Regions from separate parts of the Thalassolituus hydrocarboniclasticus genome, predicted to be linked through region 1. Evidence: predicted binding sites of a transcription regulator. Region 1 holds the regulator's gene; each other region holds the start of a gene.
What was found. Region 1 encodes sigma-54, which starts transcription at its own class of promoters, with help from an activator protein. Its sites were predicted from a motif close to TGGCACNNNNNTTGCTNT; they were not measured.

Region 1 (4,774 bases):
AAGCGCGCAGTGCCGGGTCCCAGTATGGATTCGGCAGGTTGCGCACGTCGAATACATAATCGGCATCAATCGGGATGCCGTGCTTGAAGCCGAATGACTCGAACAGGATGGCTATGTCGTTGCTGGTTTTATCCGCCACCCGCAGTTTGATCAGGCTGCGCAGCTCATGCACGGACATGTTGGTGGTATCCAGTGTCAGATCGGCAAGGTTGGCGATGGGTTCCAGCAGCAGGCGCTCTTTATCGATGGCTTCGGCCAGAGATGTGCTTTTGCTGGTCAGTGGGTGCTTACGCCGGGTAGAGCTGAAGCGCTGCAACAGCACTTCTTCGCTGGCGTCGAGATAGACCACATCCAATTGGTATTCTGCACTGGGTAACTGATGCAGAACTTCGTGAATATTATCGAAGGCATGGGGCAGATTGCGGGCATCGACGCTGACCGCGACTTTGGCCAGCTTTTCTTCAATTTCAGTCTGTCTGGCCAGAGCCGGTAACAGGGCGACCGGCAGATTGTCGATGCAGTAGAAACCAAGGTCTTCCAGAACGTGGAGAGCACTGGACTTGCCCGAGCCGGACCGGCCACTGATCACTACTAAACGCATTGCTGTGCTCCTCCATTGGCCGTTGGGCTGATGTCAGCCCGGTTGTCCGCTCAGTGCCCGCTGATAAAACCGTTGCGCATCCGGCGCTTTGCGCAGTGCCTCGCGGTAGGCCGGCTCGCTGAAGTTGCGTGCCAGCATGGCCAGCACCTGCAGGTGCTGTTCAGTGGCTTCTTCGGGAACCAGCAGAGCAAACACCAGATCGACCGGCTTACGGTCAATGGCGTCGTAATCCACCGGTTCCACCAGACGCAGCAGTACGCCCATGGCCTGGTCGCACTGCTTCAGGCGGCAGTGGGGAATGGCGATACCCTCGCCAATCCCGGTGCTGCCAAGGCGTTCCCGGCCGAGTAATCGCTCGTAAATATCGTCGGCGGAGCTGTCGCTGAGTTGCTCAGCGATAAAACCTGCCAGGTACTCCAGTAATTTCTTCTTACTGGACACCGGTGCGTCAATCAGGGTGCGTTCCGGTGTGAGGATATCCTCGATGCGAATGTCCATTAATCAGCCTTGTCCGTGTTGCCGCGCCACCAGTTTTTCTTTGTGCTTCAGAACCTGACGGTCGAGCTTGTCTGTCATCTGGTCGATGGCCGCATACATATCATCGTGCTCGGCGCTGGCGTGCAAGTCAGCACCACTGACGTGAATGGTGGCTTCAGCAATCATGCGCTCTTTAATAACGGTCAGGGTTACCTGGCCGTTGGTGATGTTGTCAAAGTGGCGTCCCAGCTTGGACATTTTTTCGTCTACGTACACTTGCAGAGATTCGGTAACGTCAACGTGGTGACCGCTGATATTGATCTTCATGTCCAGACTCCTTGTTGCTGGCTGTTGTTTTTAAATCAATTGTTTACGTTCATTTGAAGGCGGAATCATCATGGCTTCACGGTATTTGGCCACCGTGCGCCGTGCGACCTGAATGCCTTTTTCGCCCAGCACTGCGGCGATTTTGTTGTCGCTCAGCGGCTTGCGCGCATTTTCTTCGGCAATCAGTTTTTTAATCATGGCACGGATTGCGGTAGAGGAACATTCGCCACCGCCATCGGTGCTGACATGGCTGGAGAAAAAGTACTTCAGCTCGAAGATACCGCGCGGGGTGTGCATGTATTTCTGGGTGGTTACCCGGGAAATGGTGGATTCATGCATACCAACGGCTTCGGCGATATCGTGCAGAACCAGCGGCTTCATCGCTTCCTCGCCCTGTTCGAAGAATTCGATCTGATATTCGACGATTTTGGTGGCCACTTTCAGCAGGGTTTCATTGCGGCTTTGCAGGCTTTTGATAAACCAGCGCGCTTCCTGCAGGTGATCGCGCAGGAAAGCGTTATCGGTGCTGTTATCGGAGCGGCGGACCAGTGAGGCGTAGTCAGCATTCACTCGCAGCTTGGGGGCGATTTCCGGATTCAGTTCAACCCGCCATTCGTCACGGATGTTGCGTACCAGTACGTCGGGCACTACGTACTCGGCCTGCTCGGCACTGATACCGGCACCCGGCTTGGGATTGAGTTCTTTGATCAGGCGCAGTACTGCTTTGAGGTCATCTTCGCGCAGCTTGGTTTTGCGCATCAGCGTTGGGTAATCTTTGCTGCCCAGCAACTCGATATAGTCGCGGATAACCATTTTGGCTTCGTTCAGCCATGGGGTCTCTGCCGGCAGTTGCTGCAGTTGCAGCAGCAGGCATTCACGTAGGTCGCGGGCGAACGCGCCTGCGGGATCAAACTGTTGCAGGCGGTGCAGCACGGCCATCACTTCGTCTTCTTCGACGTCCAGTGCGGGGTCCATGCTTTCCAGAATATCTTCAACGGTGGTATGCAGGTAGCCGTCGTCATCCACGCCATCAATCAGCATCAGGGCAATTTCGCGGTCGGTGTCCGACATCGGAGTCAGGTTAAGCTGCCACAGCAGATGGTCCTGCAGATCTTCGGTGCTGGCATGACGTGAGTCGTAGTCGAAATCGTCGTCGATGGCATTACTGCTGCTGCCGGAGGCAACGCTGGCGGTGGTCTGGTAGGTGTCTTCCCACTGACTGTCGACCGGCAGGTCGTCGGGTAGCTGTTCCTGTGACCACTGTTCGTCCAGCTCTGGGGTGTCGTTATGGCTGTCGTCCTGACTGCTGACTTCGTGGCTGGTGCTGGTGTCGTGATCGCTGTTGCGGGACAGGTCGGGCAGGTCATCGTGCTCGTGTTCTTCGACTTCGAGCATCGGATTGGAATCGAGGGCTTCCTGAATCTCCTGCTGCAGGTCGAGGGTAGACAGCTGAAGCAGGCGGATGGCTTGTTGCAACTGAGGGGTCATGGTCAGGTGCTGACCCATCTTTAACTGAAGAGACGCTTTCATAAAAGTTCAGTAATCACTCAGTATCGGCATAGTCTGTGCATTATACGCCAAGCGGTAAACCTTGGAATCTTTTGTGCATCTTCCTTTGCGCTGAATCATCAGGCGCTTCTCTGCTGCCTGAGAGGCCATCACAGGCGGAAGTCCTCGCCCAGATATACCTTGCGCACCTGCTCGCTGGCCAATACCTGTTCAGCGGTGCCTTCGGCGATGATGTGGCCCCCTCCGACAATATAGGCTTTCTCACAGATAGCCAGAGTTTCCCGTACGTTGTGGTCGGTAATCAGTACGCCGATGCCACGCGCCTTGAGTTGTCGGATGATGTCCATGATGTCAGCTACAGAAATCGGGTCAACCCCGGCGAAGGGTTCATCGAGCAGAATAAAGGACGGTTCAGCCGCCAGCGCGCGGGCAATCTCGACCCGGCGTCTTTCACCACCGGACAGCGCCATGCCAAGGCTGTTGCGGATATGCTGAATATGGAACTCATTCAGCAGCTCTTCCAGCTTTTCCAGGCGCTGTGCGCGGTTGAGGTCTTTGCGGGTTTCGAGAATGGCGAGGATGTTATCGGCTACGCTCAGCTTGCGGAAAATGGAGGCTTCCTGTGGCAGATAGCCGATGCCTTTCTGCGCCCGGCCGTGCATCGGCAGATGGCTGATGTCTTCGTCGTCAATTCTGATGCGGCCCTTGTCGGCCTGTACCAGGTTCACAATCATGTAGAAACAGGTGGTTTTGCCGGCGCCGTTGGGCCCCAGCAGGCCGACGATTTGCCCGCTTTGCACTGACATGGATACGTCTTTCACCACCTCCCGGCCGTTATAACTTTTGGCCAGATTTTCGGCTTTCAGGGTTTTCATGGTTATTCCTGTGCTGGCTTGCTGTCAGTGCCGGTTGCCGGTTCGGCCGGAGCCTGTGGCTGAATCACAACTTTAATCCGTTGTTTGTCGTTTTCGTTGCCGCCCTGGGCAGAGGTGCTGGTGCCGCCACTGGCGCTGACGGTTTCTTTGGTCATGTCATAGAGAATGCGCTCACCACTGAACAGGTTGCCGTCCTGTTCCAGCCGGGCATTGCCCTGAATGGTGATTTCCCGCAGCTGGGCAAAGTAATCAATGCGCTGACCGTGGGCTTTGGTCAGTGGTTTACCGGGATTGATCTGTTGCTGATAGCGTGCGGGTTGCTTCGCTGTTCCTTCGGCAATGGCTTTTTCCAGCGCATTGCCGGAGCGGATAATCAGCAGGCGCTCCGATTCAATACGCATCGTTCCCTGAGTAAGCACGACGTTGCCCTGATAAATGACCACTCCGGCTTTACGGTCCAGCTCGGCGTGGTCAGAAAGAATGGTCATTTCCTGCTGCCAGTCATCGGGTAACGCGCTCGTAACCGACGTGCAGCACAGTAACAGCAGGCCGGCCAGAAAGTGGTAATTATTGCGGAACATAGCGGGTATCCACCTGTGATTTGAATTCCATGCGCTGGCGCGCGATATCCAGTGTCATACCGGTTGCATTGATGCGTGCCTGTGCGCTGGTAATGGTTACCGGCTGATCGGTTTCGGCCAGTTGCTGGCGGCTGTGATAGGTGAGCGTGCTGGTTTCGATCAGCAGGTCGTCAGCAGCATCAGCAGGATTGAGCGGCCGGATTTTTACATCGCCAATCAGGCGCAGCGAATGTTCGTTATCGAGCAGCGTACCTTCGTTGGCGTTGACCTGCCAGGTCTGGCCATCGTCGTCTTCTGACATCAGCAGCGGCTCGCTGAGCAGTGTGCTGCCGGTTTGCGGATAATGGGTGGAGCGGGCGGCGACAAAGGTTTGCTGCAACTCACCGTCACTGTTGTACTGGCGG
Region 2 (4,774 bases), 1.0 Mb from region 1:
TTGAACCTTATATCAGCCGCGCCGCCATTCTTGCCGGCGGTCAGTTACAGGCCGTCGGTACCCTGAGTGAATTACGCCGTCAGGTAGCATTACCTACGCGCATTCGCCTTGGCAGCCTCTCGGAACCGGAGCATTGGCAAACCCGGTTATCCGGCCTCGGCTTCGATTCCCGCTGTATTGGCCGCGATGCTCTCGAAGTTTTAACTCACAACGGCGCCCGCCGGGAGTTACTTAACACCCTGATAAACAGCAGCGAAGCCGCCGATCTGGAAGTCTGCCCGCCGTCCCTTGACGACCTGTACCGCCATTTTGCGGTCGTTCCGGCACAGGAGAAATCGCAATGATGCAAGTCTGGAATATCGCCATTAAAGAGCTGAACGATGGCCTGCGTAACCGCTGGCTGCTGGCCATCAGCCTGCTGTTTGCCATTCTCGCTGCGGGCATTGCCTGGCTTGGCTCAGCCGCCGCCGGCCAGGTTGGTTTCAGCTCCATTCCGGCAACCATTGCCAGTCTGGCCAGCCTGGCAACGTTTCTGGTTCCGCTGATTGCTCTGCTGCTTGCTTACGATGCCATCGTGGGTGAAGAGGAAGGCGGAACCCTGTTGTTATTGCTGACCTACCCGCTCAGTCGCGGGCAGTTACTGCTGGGAAAATTTATCGGCCACGGGCTGATTCTTGCGCTCGCCACCTCTATTGGTTTTGGCAGTGCCGCCGTCGCCATTGCATTATTGGTCAGCGATCTGGATATCTGGCTTCTGATTCAATCGTTCTCGCGGTTTATTTTTTCAGCCACGTTACTGGGCTGGGTATTCCTTGCTCTGGCCTATTTCCTCAGCAGTAAAGCCAGCGAAAAATCCACCGCAGCCGGTCTCGCGCTTGGTGTGTGGTTTCTGTTTGTGCTGGTGTTTGATCTCAGTCTGCTGGCATTACTGGTCTTCAGTAAAGGACAGCTGAACCCTGACCTGCTGCCATGGCTTTTACTGCTTAATCCCACCGATATATTCCGGCAAATAAATCTGTCCGGTCTTGGCGACAGCAGTGCAATGAACGGGGTTATGGCACTGGGGCAGGATTTACCCATCAGTAATCCTGGACTGTGGATCTCATTATTTATCTGGTTGATTTTCAGCCTGGGTATTGCTCATCTCACCTTACGCCGCCGTGCGATTTAATTTTTAGAAAGGATAAGTTTATGAAAAAAGTATGCTCTTTCATTTCTGTTGTCACCCTGATGCTCAGTGCCTTGTTGGCCGGTTGCAGCCAGCCCACCAACAGTGAAACCACGAAGCGGTCACCTGTCGCCTTTCATTCCTCAGATGAATGCCACGTGTGTGGTATGGCCATCACCCGTTTTCCTGGCCCCAAGGGCGAGGCGATAACCGGCAACGGTAAAATCAGAAAATTCTGCTCATCCGCTGAAATGCTGCACTGGTGGCTGCAACCTGAAAATCAGGTTCAGCAAATGACGCTATACGTTCACGATATGAGCCGCAGTGATTGGAACCAACCGGATGATGCACATCTGATTGATGCCATGCAGGCATTTTATGTTGTTGCTCCGGACATGGCAGGCGCGATGGGTACGCCAATTGCCAGTTTTGCTGATAAAGAAAGCGCAGAAATATTTGCCTCTGACAGAAAGACCAGCGTGATGACATTCAGCCAGTTAAAAGACGCACTGCTGCAGCATCAGAAAATGATGGGCGACACCCATTCCGAAGATCACAGCATGCATCATTAAGGTAGGAATTATTATGGGAATAAGTCCATGGCAGTTACTGATCGTACTGCTGATTGTACTTGTATTATTTGGCAGTAAACGATTGCGATCTCTGGGAGGTGATCTTGGTGGTGCGATCCGGGATTTTCGTAAAGCCGCTGACAAACAACCCGAGGATAGCGAACAATAGTCCTGATTCGGCACGGATGCCGGCAGGCAGCTTCTGAAAATATCTAAAAAGCTGCTATGCCGGCACAAAAACAGAAAATAATCAGCTCGCCGGACGGAAAATACTGATGACCTCCGGATTACATTCCAGATAGGGCCCATCCATAAGATCAATACAGTAAGGTACAGCGGGAAATACCGCATCCAGACACTGGCGTATTGCTTTCGGCTTGCCCGGCAGATTAATAATTAATGATTGTTTTCTGAGTCCGGCCGTCTGGCGTGAAAGAATGGCGGTAGGCACATACTTCAGAGACTCCATACGCATCAGCTCACCGAACCCCGGCATCATACGATCACAGACCGCCTCGGTTGCCTCCGGCGTCACATCACGCAGAGCCGGCCCTGTACCTCCGGTCGTAATTACCAGACAGCATTTTTCCTCATCCACCAGCTCACACAGTGTTTCTTCAATCTGTGGACGCTCATCGGCGATCAGACGATAAACCGCTTCCCACTCACCGGATAAATATTCCGTTAATGTTTCACGGATAGCCTGACCCGAAATATCTTCATAAATACCGGCACTGGCTCTGTCGCTGACCGTCAGAATACCGATACGGATTTTTTTCTGCATGATAACTCCTGAAGTTTTCCGGAAATTCAGTAACAGGGGTAAATATACAACGATATACCGCCGCTATCAGTTATTGTTATGCGGAAACCTGATGTGAACAATTAAGACTTTTCTTAAATCACGGTGAAATCCGTGCGAAGACTGGGCCGATTCACACCGGCCCCTCACAGGTTTTATATTACTGGCAGCTGCCGCAGCAGTCTGAAGACGTTACTTTAGGTGGGACAAACAGAAAATAATTTTCCAGAGTGATGTGCCGCATAAGATCGTCCACCAACGTCTGCAGGCCCAGATACAGCGAACGCCAGCTGTTACAGGCACCCGCCGGAACTTTCATATTATTGGTCAGACTGCACAAACGGTTAATGGCTTCCAGATGTTCCAGGTGCTCATCCTGCATCACATTAATCGGACCATTCGGATAAATTCCCCCGGCCAGCATCGGAAACAGGATCTGCTCCTCTTTCATCATATGGCTTTCCAGCTCATGACTCATATCGCGCAACAGATCAGCCAGCCCAGACGGACAGTTGGCGGAATCGCTGTGCACCCGTTCGACTTTGGCCGCCAGGAAGATCAGCTCCGGTAACTGTTCACGATGGCGTGCATGGTAACGCTCCAGGATGTGACCGATCAGTTTCATGCGGGGTTCTTTGCCCCAATCAATGGCGGGATCATCATGATGGTGTTCGGTCATTTCAAGTTCAGCCAAACCCGCAACCACTTCTTCCGGATCAAGTCCCTTATGTTCCAGTGCCTGCTGCAAGCTCACCATGCCCTGATTGCAGAAATTAATATCCAGCTGACGTAACAAAGCAGAAGCACCGGGAATGGTTGTGGCAATATCACTCAGAGAACGATTCAGAATTTCCATAAACTCTCCTGATATATAAAGGTTTTGATTCAACAGAAGTGATCAGCAAGATGCAGGCCAGCCGCCAGAGCGCATACTTGCTGCCGGTCAACAGAGGGTGGGTATAAATAACCCGGATATTCCCTGTAAAATCTACACTTTGGTAAATACCACCAAGCACATACCAACACAGAGACCTCTCATGCCCGGACAACAGCTGCTTACGGAACTCATCAAAGATATGCCGGCCGGCGAACGCTTTGACCATATTGTTAAAAGTATCCGCACCAGCTTTAACTGTGGCGCTGTCGCTCTGCTGCGCCTGCAGGGTGAGTATCTGCGTCCTGTCGCCGTCTCCGGTCTGGTTACCGAAGCGCATGGCCGTAAATTCAGTCTGGCTCAGCACCCACGCCTGTCGGCCGTTATGACCACCAGCCATGCCCTGCGCTTTCCGCCAGACAGCCCGTTACCCGATCCCTATGACGGCCTGCTGGAGACTCAGCCGGGGGAAGCATTGCCGGTGCATGACTGTATGGGAACCAGCCTCTGGCTGAACGGTGAGCGCTGGGGCGCCCTGACCCTCGACTCTCTGACTCCGGGCACCTTTGATCAGAGCCGCATTGACGAGCTGGACAGCTATCGCCCGGTACTGGAAACGGCCATCCGTATCAGCATGCTGGAAGAAGAAATACGCGGTCTGCGCCGGGTCCGGCTGGATGGCGCCGGTAATATCGCCATTGGCACCGAAGCCGACAATGAAATTATTGGCAACAGCAGTGCCATCCGTCAGATTAAAAAAGAACTCGAAGTGGTTGCGGCCTCCGACCTGCCGGTACTGCTGCTGGGAGAAACAGGTGTCGGTAAAGAAATCTTTGCCAGCTACACGCACCGGCTGTCCGCACGTGCTGCACGGCCAATGGTATACATCAACTGTGCGGCACTGCCGGAACACCTCGCTGAAAGTGAATTATTCGGCCATGTTAAAGGCGCATTTTCCGGTGCCACCAGCGACCGCGCAGGGCGTTTTGAAACCGCAGATAAAAGCACACTCTTTCTTGATGAGGTCGGTGAATTACCGCTGCCGGTACAGGCCAAGCTGCTGAGGGTTTTGCAGAATGGCGAAATACAAAGACTGGGCAGCGATAAGACCCGCCATGTGGATGTGCGTATTCTGGCCGCGACCAACCGCAACCTGAAAGAGCAGATTACCGAAGGCGCATTCCGGGCTGACCTGTATCATCGCCTGTCTGTTTACCCTATTCCTATTCCTCCCCTGCGCGAGCGCGAACAGGACATTCCTCTGCTGGCCGGGCACTTCCTGGAATTAAACCGCACCCGCTTAGGGTTACGCAGCCTGCGCTTATCGGCCGATGCCGAGGCAGCACTGCAGACCTATC
Region 3 (4,774 bases), 1.8 Mb from region 1:
TACGGGAACCATCAGATGCGAACTCGGCACTGGCCTTATCTTCGCTGGTTTCTGCCGCTTTGATACTGACGCCGTTAATGGTCAGGTCACCATCTTTCAGACCATTCACACCATCATAAGCAGTGGTCACACTGGTGGTGCCCGATGCCAGTAACTGGCCGGCATCATCCGGATCAGACAGAGCAACAGTGACTTTGGTACCGTCGTCAGACTGGAAGGCCAGAGAACCCTGAACATAGTTATTGGTACCTGAAGCCTGGAAGGCTGCCGCAGCGTTAGTGCCCACCGCAACGTTACCAATCGCGCCTGAAGTATCGAACACCACCAGACCCGCAGAACCTGCTGTGGTTGTGGAGAAGTTCTTCACATCCAGAACCAGTTCACCGGAAGAGTTTACGGTAGCGCTTACATCCAGATTCTCAGCAGAGAAGTCACGGGCGTTGATCGCATCGGCAGCATTCTGCGCTGCAACGGTTGCGGTTGAACCCGCAGTGAAGCTGACCATAGAACCACTGGCACCGGTACCCAGCTCAATAGCAGTTGCGGTAGTGGCCATGGTGACAGTCAGTTTCACGCTTTCATAAGCGGTTACACCAGCCACATTGGAGATGGCTGCTGCCAGGTTGTTCACGAAACCACCACTGGCCATAGTACCGATGGAAGTAGCACCGTTAACGGTTACTTCATAGCCAATAGAAGTGGTGGTATCGAAACCGGATGCTGCTGCGCTGGCAACACTGACGAAGGTACCGGCAGGGGTTGCGTTCGAGGCAGAGATATCCTGAGTCTGGGCGTCACTGACCACACTGGCCTGACCTGACTCATAAGTACCTGCAACCAGACCAGCATTGGACAGGTCGCCGTTACCGGTACCGTTACCACCTTCGATCACGATTTCTTTTACGTCACCGTCAGCGATCAGGGTGAAACCACCTTCGTACACGCCGGTAGCAGCCAGACCAGTCTGAGCGGCACTCAGAGTACCCAGGTTGATGTCAACGTTACGGCCATCAGCGGCAACCAGCTGCACACCACCTTTATCGAAACCGGTATCAACCGCAACAACACCGGTCTGATCAGACACAGCGTTAATCGCTTCCAGTACCGAGGCACGGGTAGTAGAGCCATCGTTAGAGGTCTGAATATCAATGTTCACACCGTTCAGGCTGATGGTTCCGCTGGCAGCAGAAGCCGTCATTTCAGAACCGGAAACAGTGTTTTCATTCACCTGCGCAGACACACCGGTCTCTGCGGAGTGACGGTTTACGGCTGCCGCTTTGGAGATAGCGGAAGCATCCGCACCACTGGTGGAAGCAGAATCGTCTTCTGCACGGGAAGCGGTAATCGCCACACCGTTGATGATCAGGTCGCCGTTAGCCAGCGCGTTGTCAGTACCGATGGCACTGATACCGCTTTCTTTGCTGGAACCCAGCTTGCTGGCTGTCAGTTCGGCAATGGATACGTCCACTGTCTGACCAGCGTTAGCACCGATCTGGAAGGTTGCTTTGAAAGAACCGTCCAGCAGCTTACGGCCGTTGAAGTCGGTTTCATCAGCAGTACGTGAAATTTCAGCAACCAGCTGATCAACCTCAGCCTGAAGGGCTTCACGGTCAACGTCAGAGTTGGTGGCGTTAGCAGACTGTACCGCCAGTTCACGGATACGCTGCAGGTTGTCGTTCATAGAACCCAGCGCACCTTCAGCCGTCTGAGCCAGTGCGATACCGTCACCGGCGTTACGCACGGCCACATTCAGACCTTTGATCTGAGATGTGAAACGGGTAGAAATCGCCAGACCCGCGGCGTCATCTTTGGCACTGTTAATACGCAGACCAGAAGATAAACGTTGCAGAGCCTGTTGGTTGGCAGACTGGGATTTATCCAGATTGCGCTGCGCGTTAATAGAGGCAATGTTGGTATTAATAATTTGAGGCATGGTGTTTCTCCTGTACCTGCGTTACAGAGCCAGCGCTGTGCTGTAGTAGCAACGTTGCTGCACTCCCTCTGTCTTTGTCATACCTTTTAACGGCACACCCGGCAGGATCTTTAGAATTTTTTTTGCGCCAATATCACGACACAATTCCAACCAGCACGGAATTCTTAAGCGCTTGAAACCATTGAAAATTATTCCGAATGTCAAAAAAACGACAAAAAATCAGCCAGAATAAAAACCGCGACACATCACTCCCGCAGCGATGGCTCCCGGGGCTTCACAGGCATGTATATTGCTTTGTTCAATGAAAAGAGAGGCTTTTATGACGCACCCTGCCGAAATCCGATTCAACAAGAACATCGCTTACCTGCAGCAGCACTACCCCTATCTCTACAATCTGGCGCAGAACACGCCCCTGCGGAAGCTGACACTGGATATGGACGATCATGGCCGGGTCGATATTCACAGCGGTAATGCTTACTTTTATAACGGTGATGCCAGAGCATTCGCCCGGCAAGAAGCCGAACAGTTCAACACGATCGTCGCTCCGGGCAATGCCATCCATGGCCTCAGGCCCCATGGCGCGAACGCCTTTAAGGCACAACGCTATTTCTCCCGCTCAATCACCCGCCTGTACCAGGACACGCCGGTTGATCAGACCGAGGATTACCAGATCCCGGACTTTCTCGCCCTGGTGGCCATCATGGGGATTGGCGCCGGATTCCATATAGAAGAGCTGGTCAACCGGCGGGAAATACTCGCCCTGATTATCTATGAAACCGATCCGGAAGAATTTGTCACCTCCCTGTACTGCATCGACTGGGAAGCCATTTTCCTGAAATTCAGCGAGCGCGGAAAATCCATCCAGCTGGTGATTGGCGACTTTAAGCTGGCCACCGACCAGTATGCGGTACTCTGGAATCAGCTGATTGATCATCCGCCCAGTTTTTCCCTGTGTACCTATTTATATAATCACCGCAACCAGGATAAGTACCGCAAGGTCATCAAAAAAATCCAGAAAGATCTGAAGGTGTATCTCTCGCTCTGGGGTTATTACGACGATGAAATCAATCAGATGAATAATGCCCTGCATAATTTCCGCGCAGGGAACGAACTGCTGCCGCTGGCAGACGAGCAAGCCATGAATTGCCCGGCATTTATCATCGGCTCCGGCCCATCCCTCGATGACCGCATCGAAGATATCCGCAAATATCAGGGCAAAGCCGTGCTCTATTCGGCCGGGACGGCACTGCGCGCATTATACAAACAGGGTATTAAACCGGATTTCCATATCGAAATTGAATCACACTATGAGCCTTTCCGGGTGATCAGTGAAATAAATGACCCGGAATACCTGCAGGACATCACCCTGATCTGCTCGGCTCAGACAACGCCGAAAATTCCGCCGATGTTTGGCAAGGTAATGCTTTTTACCAAAGACTCCACCGCCATTCATGAGCTGACCAAAGACTTAACCGACCAGATCCGTGGCACAACCCCGACCTGTACCAACGCTGCACTGGCCATCTGTTATCACCTGAACCACCAACAGGTATTCCTGTTTGGCACTGACTACGGTTTCCGTAATACCGGTTCACACCACTCCAAGAATTCGATTTATTACAGTGAGCAGCGCTCTGATCTGGTGAAGCAATCCACCAATTACCAGCAACAGGATCTGATTGAGATTGAATCGGTTGATGGCTCACCAATGCAGACAACCATGATTTATAACGCTTCCAGGCGCCGGCTTGAGTCCGATATCAGTTATTTTCTGAAAAACAGAACCATCGAGGTTTATAACTGTGCGAACGGTGCAAAGATCGAAAACGCCCAGCATATGGAAAAATCTCACTTCTGTTCACTGATGGAATCATCGAGCGCGCAAAAAGAAAGCGATCTTCAGCTTATGGAAAACAAGAAAAGAGCTGTCTTTTCACCAGAATTCCTGCAGCAACGGACTGACGAGCTGGAAAGCAATCTGAGAAAGATCGCCGATGACATTCTGAATATGATGGGCAGCGGCCAGAAAAACCTGACGCAGCATTATCAGAATCTGCATATCGTCGGTCAGTATCTGTCGTTTGGCCTGAGCCGCTATGGTGCTCTGCAGTTCCTGATCCGCGGAGCCATCTGGCATTACCTGCATGCCGGTGCTTCAGTTGCACTTAAACTTCAGGATTCACCGGAAAAAATGGCGCAATATATAGAGCTTTGGGAAACCAATTTCCGCCACTTTATTAATACCGTTCCGGATCATGTACATAACGTCGTCAGCAAAGAATTTAACGACTCAGATCCATGGATTCATACCGCGATTGATGATCCGGATTGTCCGGAATATGAACCATAGCCACCGGGCTATGGTTCACAGCTGAACTATTCCAGCATAAGTATTAATAACGATAAGGATAAGTTGCATCGCCATGCCAGCCATAAGCCTGTAATGACTGTGCAATTTCATCATAGAAGGACGACGCGACCACCATAATCCACTGGCTGGCGTCGTCTTTATTCTGAGCAATCCATTCTTCCGCCGGCTGAATCCGGCATTGTTCATAACCGGCAAAAATTCTTTCTGATTTATTCGGGTTACCATCAAGAATAACGTCCGGGACAAAATCCAGAAAACTCATTAATGCCCGGCCGCCGGCACCCGCTCCCCACATTGCAATCTTCCGTCCGGAAATCTGCTCAGCCAGCCGTTGCTTCTGCGCATCAATACCCTGCTGAAAATGACCAATATTCTCTGGTACCGAAAAACTCAGTGCCTGCTCACGGTCACGGGTACAGAAGGCAATAAGGTTGCCAACATCGGATACCTGATATTTCTGAATAAACCAG
Region 4 (4,774 bases), 1.1 Mb from region 1:
TCAGCACTATCAGCCGGGTATGCCGATCACCATTCTGACGTTCGGTACCGGTACTGTACCGCCATCACTGGCGGAAAAAATCTGTGCGGCGGGTTACCGGCTGAAAGAGGTGGAATCCATATCGCATCTGCTGCATCACGAAGGTAATAACACCTGCGCCCTGATTGTTAATCTTGATTCTCTCAATAACAAACAGCAGCAACGTGTGCTGCAGCTTGCACAGCAGAATCTGCATCTGCCGGTGCTGGCCATCAGCACAGCCAGCGGCCTGGAAGAGCGCATGGTCGCAATACGCATGGGGGCGCAGGCGTTTATTACCACGCCGGTTAACGATGATCAGGTTCTGGCGGAAATTAATGCTCTGACGGAGCGCTATGAACGCGACCCTTATCAGGTACTGATTGTTGACGATCAGCCTTCTGTGGCGGAGTTTCTTTCTTCTACTCTGCAGGAGGCGGGTTTTCATACCCATGTGATTACCAAGCCCATGACCGAGCTTATGCCTTATCTGCAGAACCATATCCCCGATCTGATCCTGCTTGACCTCTATATGCCGGGCATTAATGGGCAGGAAATCGCCGGGGTTATACGCCAGCAGGATAATCTGATCAGCGTGCCTATTGTTTTTCTGTCGAATGAAATCAGCCCCAAAGTTCAGGTGCAGGCCATGTGTACCGGCGCCGATGTTTTTTTAAGCAAACCGGTGCAGCCGGTTGATCTGTTGTTTGCCGTAGAATCGCGTATCCGTCGCGGCCGTATGGTACGAAATCTGGTGACCCGTGATTCGCTGACCGCGCTGCTGAACCGGCGTGAATCCATGCGCCGCCTGCAGGAAGAAGTGCTTCGCTGTCAGCGTTATGGCAATAAACTGTGCGTTGCGCTGCTCGATCTGGACCGTTTTAAACGTATAAACGATACCTATGGTCATGCTGTCGGTGACCGGGTTATCAAACATTTTTCTTTGCAGTTAAAAGACAGTCTGCGTGACGGCGACATTATTGGCCGTATCGGAGGAGAAGAATTTATAGTGGTGCTGCCGGAAACGACGCTGGCGGTTGCCCGGCGAACTTTTGAACGTCTGGCCGAAGAATTGCGCGAGAAACCGTTCAGTGATTTCTCCTATAGCTTTTCCGGAGGTCTGGTACGTTGCTTACCCGGGGTTATGGAAGATGCCCTGCTGGAGCAGGCAGACGTTGCCTTGTATGAAGCCAAAGCTGCGGGTCGTGATCGGGTTGTCTGTGTGGATCATCCGGTATCCGGACACGGATAAAAAAAGCCACACGCGGAATTCTCTGAATCCGGTGTGGCGAGTGCGCGAATCCGCTTCACAGAGTGAGCGTTTAACGGCCTGAGCATCGCAGGAATCCAATCTCAGCGCAGCCCCTTTTATTACTCTTGCCTGCCAATCATGTCATTGTTTCTAAGCTTGTCTCATACCCAGTCTATGGCTTTACCTCTTTTGCACTTTTTTATTCCGGCTTGTCTTTCATTGGTGCCGTTGTCTGGTGTCTGAACGGCGCGGCGGCGGATCTTTTTGTGCAACCCTTACCGTAAATCTTCGCCCGGGATCATTATTGCCCTTAATAAGGGCAGGTTACGGTTTATCCGATATTTTCTGGTGCACTTTCCCTGCATAAAACCCGATCCGGCGCCATAAACAGGCTGTTGATTGCTGAAAACAGGGCAAATTTATTCTTTGGCATTCATGTTGCTAAACCCCTTGTGATGTTTTTGCACTGCAACGGCGTGGTGTGAAAATAGAGCAACGATGCAAATACAGGAGAAATCAGATTATGACCCGATAGCGAGGCCATCCCATGAGCAAAAAGCGTATTATCGTCGTTGGCAACGGCATGGTTGGACACAACTTTATCAACACTCTTGCCACCTCCGAACATTCCTCCGAATTTGAACTCGTTACCTTCTCAGAAGAACCGCGTCTGGCTTATGACCGGGTACAGCTGAGCAAATACTTTTCCGGCTATACCGCCGCTGATCTGGCACTGACCACAACAGATGATTATGAACGTCAGGGCGTGGTATTTACCCTGAACGATAAAGTCGTGGCCATTAACAGTCATGAAAAAACCATCACCACCGCCAGTGGCCGTAAAGAAGGTTACGACAAGCTGGTACTGGCAACCGGTTCTTACCCTTTTGTTCCGCCAATTCCGGGCAAAGACCAGGATCACTGTCTGGTTTACCGTACTATTGAAGATCTTGAAGCGATTTCTGCCTCGGCCGCCGTGAGTAAAACCGGTGTTGTTGTGGGGGGCGGGCTGTTAGGTCTGGAAGCCGCAAACGCGTTAAAACAGGCCGGGCTGGAAACCCATGTCGTGGAATTTGCGCCGCGTTTAATGGCCGTACAGCTGGACGAAGGCGGCGGTAAATTACTGCGCCGTAAAATCGAAGATCTGGGCGTTACTGTTCATACCGAAAAAAATACCAAAGAAATTGTTGCCGGGCAGGAATGCCGCTATCGCATGAATTTTGCCGATGGCAGTTTTCTGGAAACCGATATGATTCTGTTCTCTGCCGGTATCCGTCCGCAGGATGAACTGGCGCGTCAGTTCGGACTGGATCTGGGTGAACGTGGCGGTATTGTTATTAACGATTACTGTCAGACATCCGATGACGATATTTATGCCATTGGTGAATGCGCACTGTGGGATAACAAAATTTTCGGTCTGGTTGCTCCCGGCTATCAGATGGCCAAAGTCAGTGCCGCACATATTGTCAGTTCGTTAATTACCCACGAAGAACCGGCACTGGCCTTTAAAGGTGCCGATATGAGCACCAAACTTAAATTGCTGGGCGTTGATGTTGCCTCTATTGGTGATGCACACGGACATACTGCCGGCAGTCAGAGTTATGTATTTAATGACGATATTGCCGAAGTCTATAAACGCCTGATTGTTTCTGCCGATGGTAAAAAATTGTTGGGTGCGGTGCTGGTGGGTGAGGCTGAGGCTTACGGTACGCTGTTGCAGTTAATGCTGAACGATATGGATATTCCCGGTAACCCGGCGGCACTGATTCTGCCAGCGGTGGATGGTGAAGCTTCCGTCGGACTGGGCGTTGCTGCCTTACCGGAAACGGCTCAGATCTGTTCCTGTTTTGATGTTACCAAAGGTGATCTGGCGGCAGCGGTGCAGGGCGGTTGTTGCACCATGGGGGATATTAAAGACGCGACCAAAGCCTCAACCGGCTGTGGTGGTTGTTCTGCACTGGTGAAGCAGGTGATGGATTCTGAGCTGGTGGCTCTTGGTGTTGAGGTTAATAATAATCTGTGCGAACACTTTGCTTATACCCGTGCTGAGCTGGCGGATATTATCCGTGTTAAAGGCTACACCACCTTTGCTCAGGTATTGCAGGGGCATGGTAAAGGCCATGGCTGTGAAATCTGTAAGCCAACGGTCGGTTCTGTACTGGCCTCCTTCCATAACGAATACATTCTGAAAGACGAGCATATCGGTCTGCAGGATACCAATGATATCTTCCTCGGTAATATGCAGAAAGACGGTACTTACTCCATTGTGCCGCGTATTGCCGGTGGTGAAATTACGCCGGATAAACTGATCGTACTGGGTGAAATTGCCAAAGAATACGACCTATATACCAAAATTACCGGTGGACAGCGTATCGATTTATTCGGCGCGCAATTACACGAATTGCCGCAGATCTGGGAGCGTCTGGTTGCTGCCGGATTTGAAACCGGCCATGCCTACGGTAAATCGCTGCGCACGGTGAAATCCTGTGTTGGCAGTACCTGGTGTCGCTACGGTGTGCTCGACAGTGTGTCGATGGCGATTGCACTGGAGAACCGCTACAAAGGCCTGCGTGCACCACACAAAATTAAGTTCGCCGTATCCGGCTGTACCCGCGAATGTGCGGAGGCACAGAGCAAAGACATCGGTGTTATTGCCACCGAAAAAGGCTGGAACTTATATGTCTGTGGTAATGGCGGTATGCGTCCGCGTCATGCCGATTTATTTGCCACCGAACTGGACGATGAAACCCTGATTAAAACCATTGACCGTGTACTGATGTTTTATGTACGCACCGCCGACCGTCTGCAGCGCACGTCGGTATGGATGGAAAACCTTGAGGGCGGACTGGATTACCTGCGTGAGGTCGTGGTCGACGACAAACTGGGTATCTGCAGCGAACTGGAAGATGCCATGACCCGCGTCGTGAGTACTTACCAGTGCGAATGGAAAACAACACTGGAAAATCCGCAAAAACTCAAACGCTTCCAGCATTTTATTAATGCCGATGAAGATGACAGCAACCTGCTGTATGTGCGTGAACGTGGTCAGCGCCGTCCGGCAACCGCAACCGAGCGGATTGAACTGGTTAACCTCAGCAGTGTGCAGAACTGATTATTAGGAGCCGAACATGACTTTATTAAATACGCTGAACAACGCTCAGGAACAGAGCCAGGTGGAATGGAATACCGTGTGTCTGCTGGACGATATCGCTCCGGATACCGGTGTGTGCGCGCTGTATCAGGGCGAGCAGGTCGCACTGTTCCGGATCGGTGACAGCGATCAGGTGTTTGCCATCAGTAATTACGATCCGCTGGGTGAGGCCAATGTGTTGTCACGCGGTATTGTCGGTTCCATTGGTGAGCGGCTGGTGGTGGCATCACCCTTATATAAACAGCATTACGATCTGGCGACCGGCGAGTGTCTGGAAGACAGTGATTTGTTGCTGAAAACCTACCGGGTAAGAGTGGAGCAGCAGCAGGTTCTTCTGGGCTGAGGCTGCATAG

Region 2: a site for sigma-54 is predicted at 3,441-3,458, ahead of ytfE (iron-sulfur cluster repair protein YtfE). Genes of this name have one in related genera too.
Region 3: a site for sigma-54 is predicted at 2,212-2,229, ahead of HUF19_RS12895 (motility associated factor glycosyltransferase family protein). Genes of this name have one in related genera too.
Region 4: a site for sigma-54 is predicted at 1,698-1,715, ahead of nirB (nitrite reductase large subunit NirB). Genes of this name have one in related genera too.

What each region holds. Positions count from the first base shown of each region.
Region 1 covers NZ_CP054475.1:625,399-630,172, forward strand. Annotated here, with positions in the region: gene rapZ (RNase adapter RapZ) at 1-601, opposite strand, end outside; gene ptsN (PTS IIA-like nitrogen regulatory protein PtsN) at 635-1,099, opposite strand; gene hpf (ribosome hibernation-promoting factor, HPF/YfiA family) at 1,103-1,405, opposite strand; gene HUF19_RS02645 (RNA polymerase factor sigma-54) at 1,436-2,935, opposite strand; gene lptB (LPS export ABC transporter ATP-binding protein) at 3,064-3,789, opposite strand; gene lptA (lipopolysaccharide transport periplasmic protein LptA) at 3,792-4,370, opposite strand; gene lptC (LPS export ABC transporter periplasmic protein LptC) at 4,357-4,774, opposite strand, start outside.
Region 2 covers NZ_CP054475.1:3,662,644-3,667,417, forward strand. Annotated here, with positions in the region: gene HUF19_RS16450 (ABC transporter ATP-binding protein) at 1-344, shown strand, start outside; gene HUF19_RS16455 (ABC transporter permease) at 341-1,171, shown strand; gene HUF19_RS16460 (nitrous oxide reductase accessory protein NosL) at 1,096-1,740, shown strand; gene tatA (twin-arginine translocase TatA/TatE family subunit) at 1,754-1,909, shown strand; gene mog (molybdopterin adenylyltransferase) at 1,991-2,524, opposite strand; gene ytfE (iron-sulfur cluster repair protein YtfE) at 2,703-3,398, opposite strand; gene norR (nitric oxide reductase transcriptional regulator NorR) at 3,580-4,774, shown strand, end outside.
Region 3 covers NZ_CP054475.1:2,877,142-2,881,915, forward strand. Annotated here, with positions in the region: gene HUF19_RS12890 (flagellin N-terminal helical domain-containing protein) at 1-1,933, opposite strand, end outside; gene HUF19_RS12895 (motility associated factor glycosyltransferase family protein) at 2,253-4,283, shown strand; gene HUF19_RS12900 (class I SAM-dependent methyltransferase) at 4,327-4,774, opposite strand, start outside.
Region 4 covers NZ_CP054475.1:1,733,061-1,737,834, forward strand. Annotated here, with positions in the region: gene HUF19_RS07615 (diguanylate cyclase) at 1-1,270, shown strand, start outside; gene nirB (nitrite reductase large subunit NirB) at 1,818-4,382, shown strand; gene nirD (nitrite reductase small subunit NirD) at 4,399-4,764, shown strand.